2 linked regions of the Methylorubrum populi genome follow. The protein of the gene in region 1 interacts with the protein of each later gene in a pairwise test. Links are inferred from orthologs where the notes say so. Each region holds a gene or a part of one and is shown on either strand. Other genes may lie near its edges.

Region 1 (7,638 bases):
GAGCGCGCTCGAAGCGAGAAGCAGGCTTTTCATCGTGTCGTGTCCTGGTTTGGCGGGAGCCGGTGTTGGTGTGAAGTGGTCCGGGGATCCTCCCCGGTATCCGTCGCCCTCCTGCGATGAAGCGTTCAATGCACCCGAACCCGTCAACGAAAGGTGAAGCTTACCCGGCCGTGAGGACTCGATCAGGCCCGATGTGTCATTGCGCACATCGACGGCTCGTCTTGTCGAAACCTGGCAACAGTCAAATTCTGGAGGAAAGTCTTCCGGATATACGGTTAACGATCGGTTGCGCCATCATCGTAAGCCCACATTAACCTTGTTCGGGCGATCCTCGGCGCGCCGGCGCCCGCTCCCGGAGCCGGCCCGACGGATTGCGCTGTTCATGTCCCTCGATTCCGGCTCGCCCCGACCGCGCGGTCCCCTTGCCTGGACGATCAAGATGTCGCTGATCGTCGGCCTCGGCGCCACGGCCCTCGCCCACCACGTCGCCAAGCCGGCCGGCAAACCGGGCGTGCACGTGATCGACCCCGAGGTCACCGGCTCGATCGGAACCAGCGCGCGGACGACGCGCCTCGATCCCTGCACGCTGCGTGGAAACCTCGCGAACTGACGCGTCCTGTCACGGCGGCGCTCCGGGCGGCGGCCGGTTCCTCGCCGGCACGAAAACGCCGCCGCCGACCCGCTTGGGCGGATCGCGGGATGCTTGCGGCGCAACGGTACTCGGCCCGCGGGAGGCGGCTGCGGGGGCACGGTCGATTGACAAGCAGGCAGAGGGGTCTAAGTGTCGCGCGCGTTCGGACGCGTGACGGCGTACCGCGCACGGCTCTCGCGATCATCCGCCGGCGCGAGCTCTGAGCCCCAGATCGGCCCACTCCACGCGCGCAAATGGTTTCCCACACCCGATGTCTTTCGCCGATCTTGGACTGAGTGACAAGGTACTCCAAGCCGTCTCCGCGGCCGGCTACACCGAGCCGACGCCGATCCAGGCCCAGGCGATCCCGCACGTGCTCGCCCGGCGCGACGTGCTCGGCATCGCCCAGACCGGCACCGGAAAGACCGCCGCCTTCACCCTGCCGATGCTGACCATGCTGGAGACCGGCCGGGCGCGGGCGCGCATGCCGCGCACCCTGATCCTGGAGCCGACCCGCGAACTCGCGGCGCAGGTCGAGGAGAATTTCGAGCGCTACGGCACCAACCACAAGCTCAACGTGGCGCTGATCATCGGCGGCGTCTCCTTCGCCGACCAGGACGCCAAGCTCACCCGCGGCACCGACGTGCTGATCGCGACGCCGGGGCGCCTGCTCGACCATTTCGAGCGCGGCAAGCTGCTGCTCACCGGCGTCGAGCTTCTCGTCATCGACGAGGCCGACCGCATGCTCGACATGGGCTTCATTCCCGACATCGAGCGCATCGTGAAGATGGTGCCCTTCACGCGCCAGACGCTTTTCTTCTCCGCCACCATGCCGCCGGAGATCGAGCGGCTGGCCGACATGTTCCTGCACAACCCGCAGCGGGTCGAGGTGGCGCGTCCCGCCTCCACCGCCACGACCATCGAGCAGCGTCTGGTGGCGACGGGCGCCGAGGGCCATGAGAAGCGCAAGGTGCTGCGCCACCTCATCCGCTCGGCGAGCGAGCTGCAGAACGGCATCATCTTCTGCAACCGCAAGCGCGACGTCGCCCAGCTCCAGCGCTCGCTGACCAGCCACGGCTTCAACGCGGCGGCTTTGCACGGCGACATGGACCAGCGCGCCCGCATGGCCGCCCTCGACGGCTTCCGCAGCGGCGAGGTTCCGCTGCTCGTGGCCTCCGACGTCGCCGCCCGCGGCCTCGACATCCCGGCGGTGAGCCACGTCTTCAACTTCGACGTGCCGCACCATCCGGAGGACTACGTCCACCGGATCGGCCGCACCGGCCGCGCCGGACGCTCGGGTGCGGCCTTCACCCTGGCGAGCCGGGCCGACGAGCGCTCGCTCTCGGCGATCGAGAGCCTGATCGGCCGGCCGATCGAGTGGCTCGACGGCGACCTCGCCTCCCTGCCCGACGACGCGGAGGGCGACGAGCCGCGCCGCCGCCGCGGCACCCGCCGGGCCAAGGGAAGCGAGCGGGGAACCGAGCGAAGCTCCGAGAAGACGAGCGAGCGGGCGACCGAGCGGCCGAGCGAGAGCCGATCGCGCGGCCGCCGGCCGGCCTCCGATCGCGGCCGCGGCGAGGGTCGCGGCGAGGATGTCCGTCGCGAGCCGATCCGCGAGCCGGAGCCGGTTTCCCCGGCCCGCGAGCCCGTCCGCAGCGCTCCCGAGCGGTCCCGCTCCGAGCGCCGTCCCCCGCGCCGCGACGAGGATGACGACACGCCGGTCGGCCTCGGCTCGCACGTCCCGGCCTTCCTGCTGAAGCCGACCGGGTTCGGGAAGAGCAAGTAACGGCCGGCGGGCGCATCGTGGGCCCACCCGAACGTCTCTCGCAGGATGTCTCTCGCGGCGGCGCTCCGGTCGCCGGCGCTGAGCGGCCGCCGGGCGTTTTGTGGGCCCCTCTTAACGTCCTGGCGAGGTTCTGAAGCGACACTCCGGCGGAGCGGACGATGCGGGCGGCGTGCCCCGTCCGCAGGAGCCTACGTCACCGGATGAGCCACGGCCCCGATCTCGACCGTGATCGCAGTTTCGTGCTCGCGCAGCGCAGCTTCGAGCTGATGCGCGACTACTGTGCCTGCGCCACCCCGCGGGCCTACGCGGTGTGGTACCTCTACGTGTCGGGCACGCAGCCGCTGATGAACGACGCGATCAAGCGGCTCACGACGCAGAACGGCACGCTGACGAGCGCCGACATCGAAGGATTGCACGACACCTACATCGACGGGCGCCGCCTCGCCCTGGAGGTGGATCGGATGAATTCGAGCCTCATCGCCGAAGTCGAGGGCATCATGGAGATGATCGAGGTCTCGATCCGCTCCACGACCCAGTACGGCGAGTCGCTCCAGGCCCTGTCCCACGACATCGCCAACACGGCCACGACCCGGACCCGCCTGCGCGAGATCGTCACGACGATCATCGCCAACACCCGCGACGTGACCGCCAACAACCGCACCCTCGAAGCGCGGATGCGCGAGAGCCGGAGCGAGATCGAGGGCTTGCGCGAGACGCTGGAAGCGGCCCGCCTTGAGAGCCTGACCGATGCCCTGACCGGCCTTGGCAACCGCAAGAGCTTCGAGACGGCGCTGCACCGGGCCTGCGAGGTGCCGGAAGCCGGGCGCCGGCCGACGAGCCTGATCGTCCTCGACATCGACTACTTCAAGCGCTTCAACGATCTCTACGGCCACCTGACCGGGGATCAGGTGCTGCGCCTCGTCGCCGTCGTCATGCGCGAGCATGTGGCGCAGCCGGGCGCGACGCTCGCCCGCTTCGGCGGCGAGGAGTTCGGCATCGTCCTGCCGGAGACGGACTTGGCCGAGGCCCGCGCCGTCGCGGAACGGGTGCGCACCAGCGTGACCGGCCGCGAGCTCGTGAAGCGCTCGACGGGCGAATCGCTCGGCAAGGTCACCGTGTCGCTCGGCGTGGCGACCCGCCGCGAGGACGACAACGCCGTCTCGTTGCTGGAGCGGGCGGATGCCTGCCTGTTCGCCGCCAAGCGCGCCGGGCGCAACCTCTGCCTCGACGAGACCGAGGCCTCGGTTCTGCGCGACGTCGCCTGAGATCAGGGAGGGGGCCGGGGCCCCTCGCGGTCAGGCCGGGGCGCCGGCGGCCAGGCGTTCCGGATTGACGGGTGTGATCGCCACCGACTCGCCGCAGCCGCAGGCCGAGGTCTGGTTCGGGTTGTTGAACACGAACTGGGACGACAGCTTGGTCGTCTGGAAGTCCATCTCGGTGCCGAGCAGGAACAGCACCGCCTTGGGGTCGATGAACACGGTCACGCCCCGGTCCTCGATCACGTCCTCGCCGGCTTTCCGCTCCTCGGCATATTCCATCGTGTAGGACATGCCGGCGCAGCCGCCGTTCTTCACGCCGACGCGCAAGCCGGCGATCGGCTTCTCCGCATCGGCCATGATCGCCTTGAGCCGATCCGCGGCGCGGTCGGTCAGCGTGATCACCTTGAAACCTGACATCGTGGTCTCTCTCCTGCGGCCGGGTTCAAGGCCCGGGCGGGTGAGGGGTTTTCGTACACCTGAAAAGATAAGCACTCCCGCAGCACCGGTCCACTGCGAGACCCGATGCGCCGGCCGATTGCAGCCGTGCTATGCTGAATCGGTGACGGAGGGTGCGATGGCCGATCCTGCGCGGCGGCGGATGACGCCGGACGAGTTTTTCGCCTGGCAGCTCCATCAGGACGAGCGCTACGAACTCGTCGACGGCATTCCGGTCCTGCGCCACCGGATGATGACGGGCAGCAGCGCGCAGCACGACCGAGCCACCGTCAACATCATCGCCTCGCTGCACACGCAGCTGCGCGGCTCGGGCTGCCGTCCGACGACGGCGGATATCGCGATCCGAACCGGCATTCGTGGCCTGCGACGCCCCGATGTGACGGTCGAGTGCGCCGAACTCGTCCGCGACACCTACGAGGCCCGCGAACCGCGGCTGGTCGTCGAGGTCGCCTCCCCCTCGACGAGCGCCGTCGACCGAACGCGCAAGCTGGAGGAGTACAAGCGCCATCCGACCCTGCGCTGCATCCTCCTCGTGGAGACCATCCTGCCGCAGGTTCTGCTCTATCGCCGCAACGACGAGGGCTGGGCGATCGAGACGTTCGACGGGCTCGAGGCGGTGGTGGACCTGCCCGAGATCGGGGCGCGGCTGGCGCTGTCGGACATCTACGACGGATTGACGTTCGAACCACGATGGGATCCGGCCGATACCGTGCCGGAAGCCTGACCCGGTTTCCGGTGGATCCCTTCCGTACCGTCCTATCGTGGATTCCGGGTTCGCTTCTCAGCGCCCCGGAATGACGGTGGTGAGGACGGAACCGAACTTGTCACCCGGAAGCCGTATCGGACCGATCCTGCGCGACAACGAGATCGGCCGACGGAACCGCCCCTCACCACATGTCGAGGGCGACGCGGGCCTCGTCGGACATCCGGCTCTGGTCCCACGGCGGGTCGAACACCATCGTGACCTGGCAGGACTGCACGCCCGGCACCGCCGAGACCGCGTTCTCGACCCAGCCCGGCATCTCGCCGGCCACGGGGCAGCCCGGAGCGGTCAGGGTCATGTCGATCAGCACGCGCCGGTCGTCCTCGATCTGCACCCGATAGATCAGGCCGAGTTCGTAGATGTCGGCGGGAATCTCGGGATCGTAGACGGATTTCAGCGCGACGACGATCTCGTCCGTCAGGCGGTCGATTTCTTCCGCCGGGATCGCGGAAGCCGCCGCGAGGGCGGGGGTGTTGGTGCCCCCGGTGATGGTGGCGTCGGTGCTCATCGGATCACTCCTTCCGGCCGCCGCGTCCGACGGCCGAAACGTTTCCAAAACTTAGGCGAACAGCATCTCGGCCTTGGCCAGGGCCTCGGCGAGGGCGTCGATCTCGTGGGTCGTATTATACAGGCCGAACGAGGCGCGACAGGTGGAGGTCACGCCGAAGCGGGTCAGCAGCGGCATGGCGCAGTGCGTGCCCGCCCGCACGGCCACGCCCTGCCGGTCGATCACGGTGGCGATGTCGTGGGCATGCGCGCCCTTCACCTCGAAGGCGATGACGCCGCCCTTGTCGCGGGAATTGCCGATCTGACGGATCGAATTCATCGCGCCGAGCCGCTCCTGCGCGTAGGCCGTCAACATCGCCTCGTGCGCGGCGATGTTCTCGCGCCCGAGCTTCATCATGAATTCGAGCGCGGCGCCGAGGCCGACCGCCTCGATGATCGCCGGCGTGCCCGCCTCGAAGCGGTGGGGCGGGTCGTTGTAGGTGATCGCATCCTGGCTCACCGTGCGGATCATCTCGCCGCCGCCCTGGTAGGGGGGCAACCGGTCGAGCCACTCCTTCTTGCCGTAGAGCACACCGATCCCGGTCGGGCCGTAGACCTTGTGGCCGGTGAAGACGAAGAAGTCGCAATCGAGCGCCTGCACGTCGATCGGGCGGTGGACGGCGCTCTGCGCCCCGTCGAGCAGCACCGGCACGCCGTGGGCGTGGGCGATGCGCACGATCTCCTCCCCCGGCGTCACCGTGCCGAGCACGTTCGACATATGGGTGAGCGCCACCATCTTGGTGCGCGGGCTGAACAGCTTTTCGTACTCTTCGACGAGGAAGTTGCCGTCGTCGTCCACCGGCGCCCACTTGATGACGGCTCCGCGCCGCTCGCGCAGAAAGTGCCAGGGCACGATGTTGGAGTGGTGCTCCATGATCGAGAGGATGATCTCGTCCCCCTCCCCGATCAGCCCGGCCCAGCCCATCGACGAGGCGACGAGGTTGTAGGCCTCGGTGGCGTTGCGGGTGAAGATGATCTCGTCGGTGGAGCGCGCGTTGAGGAACTGGCGCGTGGTCTCGCGCGCGCCCTCGAACCCCTCGGTCGCGGCATTGGCCATGTAGTGCAGGCCGCGATGGACGTTGGCGTAGCCCGTCTCCATGCAGGAGACCATCGCATCGATCACCGCCTTCGGCTTCTGCGACGAGGCGGCGTTGTCGAGATAGACCAGCGGCTTACCGTAGACCTTTTCCGAGAGGATCGGGAATTCTTTTCGGATCGCTTCGACGTCGTAGGGGGCAGGAACGGGTGCATTCATGAAAGGGCGCTCGCGAATTCCCCTCCGGTGGCGGAGGGTGCCTCGCGCAGCGAGGCAGGAGAGGGATAACCCCGATCCGCGATGGCCGCGCCGACGGCGTCCATCACCGCACCGGGATTGCTCAGAACGAGGTCGGTGGAGAAGCACAGGACGAGGAAGCCCTGGGCTGCCAGCCACGCATTGCGGGCCTCGTCGCGTCGGCGACGATCATCGGTCTCATGCACCGGACCGTCGATCTCCACGACCAGTTTGGCCGACGCACAAAAGAAGTCGGCGATGAAGGGCGAGATCGGCACCTGGCGCTTGAACTTGGCGCCGCGGAACCGGCCACCGCGCACCTGCTCCCAGAACAACGCCTCGGCGTGCGGCATGTCATGGCGCTGTGCGCGAGCGAAGCGGCGCAGGCGGGGTGAGACCTCATTCAGCCTCGGACGCTTGTCCATTGCCAATCCCCCATCGTACGCACCGCCCTCTCCCCTCCGCGGGAGAGGGTGGCCCCCGAAGGAGGTCGGGTGAGGGGCCGGGTCCGCATTGTCCGGAGACGTCGCTCCCCTCTCCCGCCCGCTCCGCGGGCACCCTCCCCCGCAGAGGTGAGAGGGTTTCTCTCACCCCCGCGCCGCCAGCCAAGCCTCGATCCCGCCGATCAGCGCGTCGCGCGCGCCCTCATGCGTGACCGTCTCCACCGCCTCGCCGACGAAGGCCTGGACCAGCAGGCTCTCGGCGGTGGCACGCGGCAGGCCGCGGGCCATGAGGTAGAACAGCAGGTCCTCGTCCGGGGCGCCGCAGGTGGCGCCGTGGCCGCAGGCGACGTCGTCGGCGAAGATCTCCAGCTCCGGCTTGTTCATCATCTGACCGTCGTCGGTCAGGAGCAGGCAGTCGGACTTCATCTTGCCGTCGGTCTGCTGCGCGACCTGGCGGACGATGATCTTGCCCTGGAACACG
Region 2 (4,585 bases), 600 kb from region 1 along the record:
CTCGCCCGGAGCCGGAATGTCCAGATTCAAAGCCTGCTCGATCGCGGAGAGGGCCGCCTCCGCCGGATCCTTCAGCTTCTTCTCGGTGGCCATGCAACGCCTCGTACGCATCGCCGTCCACTGCAGAGCACGCGCCCTCCGCAATGGAGACGGATTTACCCGACTAGCCGAGGAACCTTAGTCCCTCGGAACCCGCACCCGATACCCGATCGGCCCGGCGCACCCAAGAAACCTTAACGGAATGGTTACCAAGCCAGGGCCCGTGATCGGGCACTCGCCCCAAGTTCTGACGCGTGCAGACATAAACGGGTACGCCCCGGGCGGGCCTGCGCTGTGGATAGCCCCCGCCGCCCACAGGCAGGTCGCCGCGCCGGCCGGATCCGCGGGCCGGGCAAGGCCGTTCGGCGCGGGGGTGGGCTCGAGGACGCAAGAGGGCGCATGAGGACCGACATGGACGCCGAGAACCAGCCCGTGCTCCTGCTCGACCGCGCTCATCTCGACGCGCAGACCTTCGGCGACGCGGATCTCGCCCGGGAGGTGCTGAGCCTGTTCGAGGACCAGTGCCGCCGCCTGCTGCCGGCGCTGGCGGAGGCGGGCCGCCCGGCCGAGGCGCGGGCCGACCTCGCCCACACCCTCAAGGGCGCGGCCCTCGGCGTCGGGGCGATGCGGGTGGCGCAGGCGAGCGCCGCCGTCGAGGCCGGTTTCCGCTCCGGCGCGGGAGCGGACCTCTCGAGCCTTCAGGCCGCCGCGGCCGAGACTCTGACAGCACTCGCGACCTTCGGCCTGGAGGCGTAACGGGCTCGCACCGTCCGGCCGCTCTCGCCGCGGCGAAGGCTTGTCGTGGCCTCACCGGACCCGATCCGCCCACAGAGGCGCCGGATCGAGACCGGCGCGACGGAAAAGCGCCGGCTTCCCGCTTGCATTCTGACTCCGTCGCCCGCAAGCAGGCGCCACGCCGCCCCTCGAAGGATCGCAGGCGGACGCGGACACGTCCCGGAGCAAGGAATGCCCAAGATCACCTTCGTCGATCACGCCGGCACGGCCCGCACGATCGACGGCGAGGTCGGCTCGACCGTCATGGAGACGGCGATCCGCAACAATGTGCCGGGCATCGATGCCGAGTGCGGCGGGGCCTGCGCCTGCGCCACCTGCCACGTCTACGTGGACGAGGCTTGGGCCGACAAGGTCGGGCCCGCCGAGCCGATGGAGCAGGACATGCTCGACTTCGCCTCGGACGTGCGCGCGACCTCGCGCCTGTGCTGCCAGATCCGCGTGACGCCCGAACTCGACGGGCTGACCGTGACGACCCCGGCCCGCCAGGGCTGAGGCGCGCCTGCCTATCGCAGCAGCGCCCGCATCGCCCCGTCCAATCCTTCGAGCGTCAGCGGGAACATCCGGTCGGAAAAGATCCGGCGGACCATGCCGATCGACTGGGTGTAGGCCCAGTGCTCGGCCGGGACGGGGTTGAGCCAGACCGCTTTCGGGAAATGATCGAGGACGCGGCCGAGCCAGACCTCGCCCGCCTCCTCGTTCCAATGCTCCACCGAGCCGCCGGGATGGGCGATCTCGTAAGGGCTCATGGAGGCGTCGCCCACGAACACCACACGGTAATCGGACGGATAGGTGCGGATCACGTCGAGAAGCGGGATGCGCTCGTCGTGGCGGCGGTGGTTCTCGGTCCACACCGCCTCGTAGGGGCAGTTGTGGAAGTAGTAGTGCGCGAAGTGCTTGAACTCGGAGCGCGCCGCCGAGAACAGTTCCTCGGCCAGTTCCACGTGCCAGTCCATCGAGCCGCCGACATCGAGGAAGAGCAGAACCTTCACGGCGTTGCGCCGCTCCGGACGGAGCCTCACGTCGATGAAGCCCTTGCGGGCGCTCTCGCGGATGGTGCCGTCGAGGTCGAGTTCCTCGGCCGCCCCCGTGCGGGCGAAGCGGCGCAGGCGGCGGAGCGCCACCCGCATGGAGCGGGTGCCGAGTTCGCGGGAATCGTCGAGATCCTTGAACTCGCGCTTATCCCACACCTTCACCGCGCGGAAGTTGCGGTTGCCGTCCTGGCCGATGCGGATGCCCTCCGGATTGTAGCCGTAGGCGCCGAAGGGCGATGTGCCCCCGGTCCCGATCCATTTCGACCCGCCCTGGTGGCGCTCCTTCTGCTCGGCGAGGCGCTGCTTCAGGGTCTCGAACAGCTTGTCCCAGCCGAGCCCCTTCAACTCGGCCTTTTCCGCCTCGGTCAGGTATTTCTCGGCGAGTTTGCGCAGCCATTCCTCGGGGATGGCGGCAGGCTCGACCGCCTCGCCCAGCGTCTCCAGTCCCTTGAAGACCGAGGCGAAGACGCGGTCGAACCGGTCGAGATTGGCCTCGTCCTTCACCAGGACCGTACGCGCGAGGAAGTAGAACTCCTCGACGCGCTTGTCGGCGAGGTCGCTCTCCATCGCCTGGAGCAGGGTGAGGTATTCGCGCAGGGAGACCGGCACGCGGGCCTCGCGCAGGCCCGTAAAGAATTGCAGCAGCATAAGGCCTAAACGCCCGAGCCCGGCCCACGGGTCAAGCCGCGGCTGGAGGCGGCCGAGCCGCAGGCGTCGAACAGCCGAGCTTGAGAGTCTTCGACTCCTGTGGACAGTGCCGTTTTCCCGTGGATATCGCCCGACACCACCTTTGCGCGTGAGGAATAACCGTCATCTCGCGGGAACTAAGGTGCCCTCGCACAATGCAGGATGAGTCCGTGACTTGACGACTGGAAGGACGCCATGCCCGTGGTCTTGCGATCTCTGAGCGATTTCAAGAAATTCCTCCGCAAGCCCGGGGCGACCCTTCAGATCGTGCAGAACACCTTCGTCGACCGCCAGGGCGAGGAGGCCCGCGCCGCCTATCGCCGCAAGGGGCTCTACGAGCCGCGAACGCTCAGGGCGATGTCGAAGAAGGCCGCCATCTTCGACGTGAAGGGCCACGACACCACGGTGTGGCTCTACTGGGATCGCGGCACCCGCAACTGGCGCTTTTCCGGTGATACCGTCACGGTGCCGCTCAACGCCACGCTGGGTCCGCCGGATGCAGTGGTCTATCGCTGCAGTCTGCCGACGAGGCCCGAGCGCTGCAGGCAAAGCCGGCCCGCTCCCCAGCACGAAGACGACGAGATGATGCTCCCGGGTATGTAACCGCGACAGAGCGTCGCTTTAATCCCGTCACATCGGCGGCGGCATACGATCTCAAACTGCCGCAATCCATCGAAGTTACCCGACTCCATCACCCTTGACCCACGATTAGCCCGAATTTGCCTCTCACGATTTGTTGAATGGCCGAATCAGGTGGCGCTCATCATGACGGCCGTCGAACCTCAGCTTGCGCACACCACCTTGAGCAACCCCGTTCTGCCCTCTCATCGGGTCTGATCGTTGGCAATATCGGCCAAATCGGAGCTTTTTCTCAATTTTGCAGTCGTTTTTCGTGAAAACTCGTAGAACCGGCCTTGAAACTTTTCTAGATCCTTTTAGCTAACAAGAACGAGGGGCAAACAGGATCACGTACAATGTCTGAAACAAGTCAGGTCTCGCAACACGATCGTATCGAACTCGCTGCCGATCTCGTCTCGGCTTATGTCTCGAACAATTCCCTGCCATCGCCCGAACTTCCGGCCCTGATTGTTCAGGTTCACGCCGCGCTCCTCTCTCTGTCGGCGCCGCAGGCCCCGAAGGAAGAAGAAGTCGAGCGGGCGACGCCGGCCCAGATCAAGAAGTCGATCACGCCGGACGCCCTGATCTCCTTCATCGACGGCAAGCCCTACAAGACGCTCAAGCGGCATCTGACGACGCACGGTCTCGACATCGAGGGTTATCGCCGTCGCTACGGTCTGCCGGCCGACTATCCGACGGTTTCGTCCAACTATTCGGCCGCGCGTTCGGCGCTGGCGAAGGATCTCGGCCTCGGCCAGCAGCGCCGCAAGTCCTCCGCCAAGGCTGCGGAGCCCGTGGACGAGGTGGTCGCGGAAGCGCCGCCTGAGCCGCGCCGGAAGAGCACCGCTTCGGGTGAGGGACGCAAGACCGGCGGCCGTCGCAAGGCGGCCTGACAGCCAAGGCTCGAACCGACAGGGCTCTCCGTCCCTGTCGGTCGGCCCGAAGACCGGTTGCCGGTTCGGCCGAACCGGCTTGTGACGCAAGCGACGAGCAGCCGGAAGTCCGCTCCACTCCCGCTCGGGCCGCTCTGTCAGGGCGATTTGGCCCTTCCGCCAATCGCGCCGGAGGAAATGACGCGACCGGCCGGCGGCGACATCGTCAGCGGCGCGGCGTCTCCTTAACGAATCCCGCACGCTGGCAGAGGAGCGGCGGGCAGGTGCCTTTCGCGAACGACCCGGCTCTCTGAGGACCGGGTCCGCGCTGTCCTTAAGACGATCAGGCGTCCGGCATCGCCGATTGGATGAAGCGGTCGGAGGAGAGATCCTCCTCGTCGTAGCCGAGGAGTTCGGCGAGGCGGCCGCGGGCGCGGCTGACGCGGCTCTTCACCGTGCCGACCTTGCAGCCCATGATCGTGGCGGCCTCCTCGTAGGAGACACCCTCGGCGCCAACGAGCACCAGCGCCTCGCGCTGGTCCG

Evidence for each region. The genes of interacting proteins can lie anywhere in the genome.
Region 2: the proteins of MPPM_RS21350 (region 1) and MPPM_RS24290 interact in binary tests that used the Escherichia coli proteins (3 or more experiments, as listed by UniProt). The link is inferred for Methylorubrum populi from one-to-one orthologs.

Annotation. Positions count from the first base shown.
Region 1 is NZ_AP014809.1:4,606,239-4,613,876, reverse strand. The notes cover bases 2,404-5,299. They hold MPPM_RS21350 (HesB/IscA family protein), read right to left. Parts: upstream 4,094-5,299; coding sequence 3,713-4,093; downstream 2,404-3,712. Other genes in these bases: MPPM_RS21340 (SUF system Fe-S cluster assembly protein), read right to left, coding at 5,020-5,299; MPPM_RS21345 (Uma2 family endonuclease), read left to right, coding at 4,251-4,856; MPPM_RS21355 (GGDEF domain-containing protein), read left to right, coding at 2,618-3,682; MPPM_RS21360 (DEAD/DEAH box helicase), read left to right, coding at 2,404-2,417. Also shown: MPPM_RS21370 (outer membrane protein), read right to left, coding at 1-33; MPPM_RS21365 (hypothetical protein), read left to right, coding at 383-610; more of MPPM_RS21360, read left to right, coding at 903-2,403; more of MPPM_RS21340, read right to left, coding at 5,300-5,403; MPPM_RS21335 (cysteine desulfurase), read right to left, coding at 5,455-6,696; MPPM_RS21330 (endonuclease domain-containing protein), read right to left, coding at 6,693-7,139; MPPM_RS21325 (SufB/SufD family protein), read right to left, coding at 7,302-7,638. UniProt on the Escherichia coli protein: Is able to transfer iron-sulfur clusters to apo-ferredoxin. Multiple cycles of [2Fe2S] cluster formation and transfer are observed, suggesting that IscA acts catalytically.
Region 2 is NZ_AP014809.1:5,209,218-5,213,802, reverse strand. The notes cover bases 1-2,665. They hold MPPM_RS24290 (2Fe-2S iron-sulfur cluster-binding protein), read left to right. Parts: upstream 1-1,005; coding sequence 1,006-1,326; downstream 1,327-2,665. Other genes in these bases: MPPM_RS24285 (vWA domain-containing protein), read right to left, coding at 1,338-2,513; MPPM_RS24295 (Hpt domain-containing protein), read left to right, coding at 451-795; MPPM_RS29270 (apolipoprotein A-IV repeat region-like domain-containing protein), read right to left, coding at 1-93. Outside these bases: MPPM_RS24280 (hypothetical protein), read left to right, coding at 2,748-3,155; MPPM_RS24275 (Ros/MucR family transcriptional regulator), read left to right, coding at 3,527-4,063; MPPM_RS24270 (sigma-70 family RNA polymerase sigma factor), read right to left, coding at 4,386-4,585. UniProt on the Escherichia coli protein: Ferredoxin are iron-sulfur proteins that transfer electrons in a wide variety of metabolic reactions. Although the function of this ferredoxin is unknown it is probable that it has a role as a cellular electron transfer protein.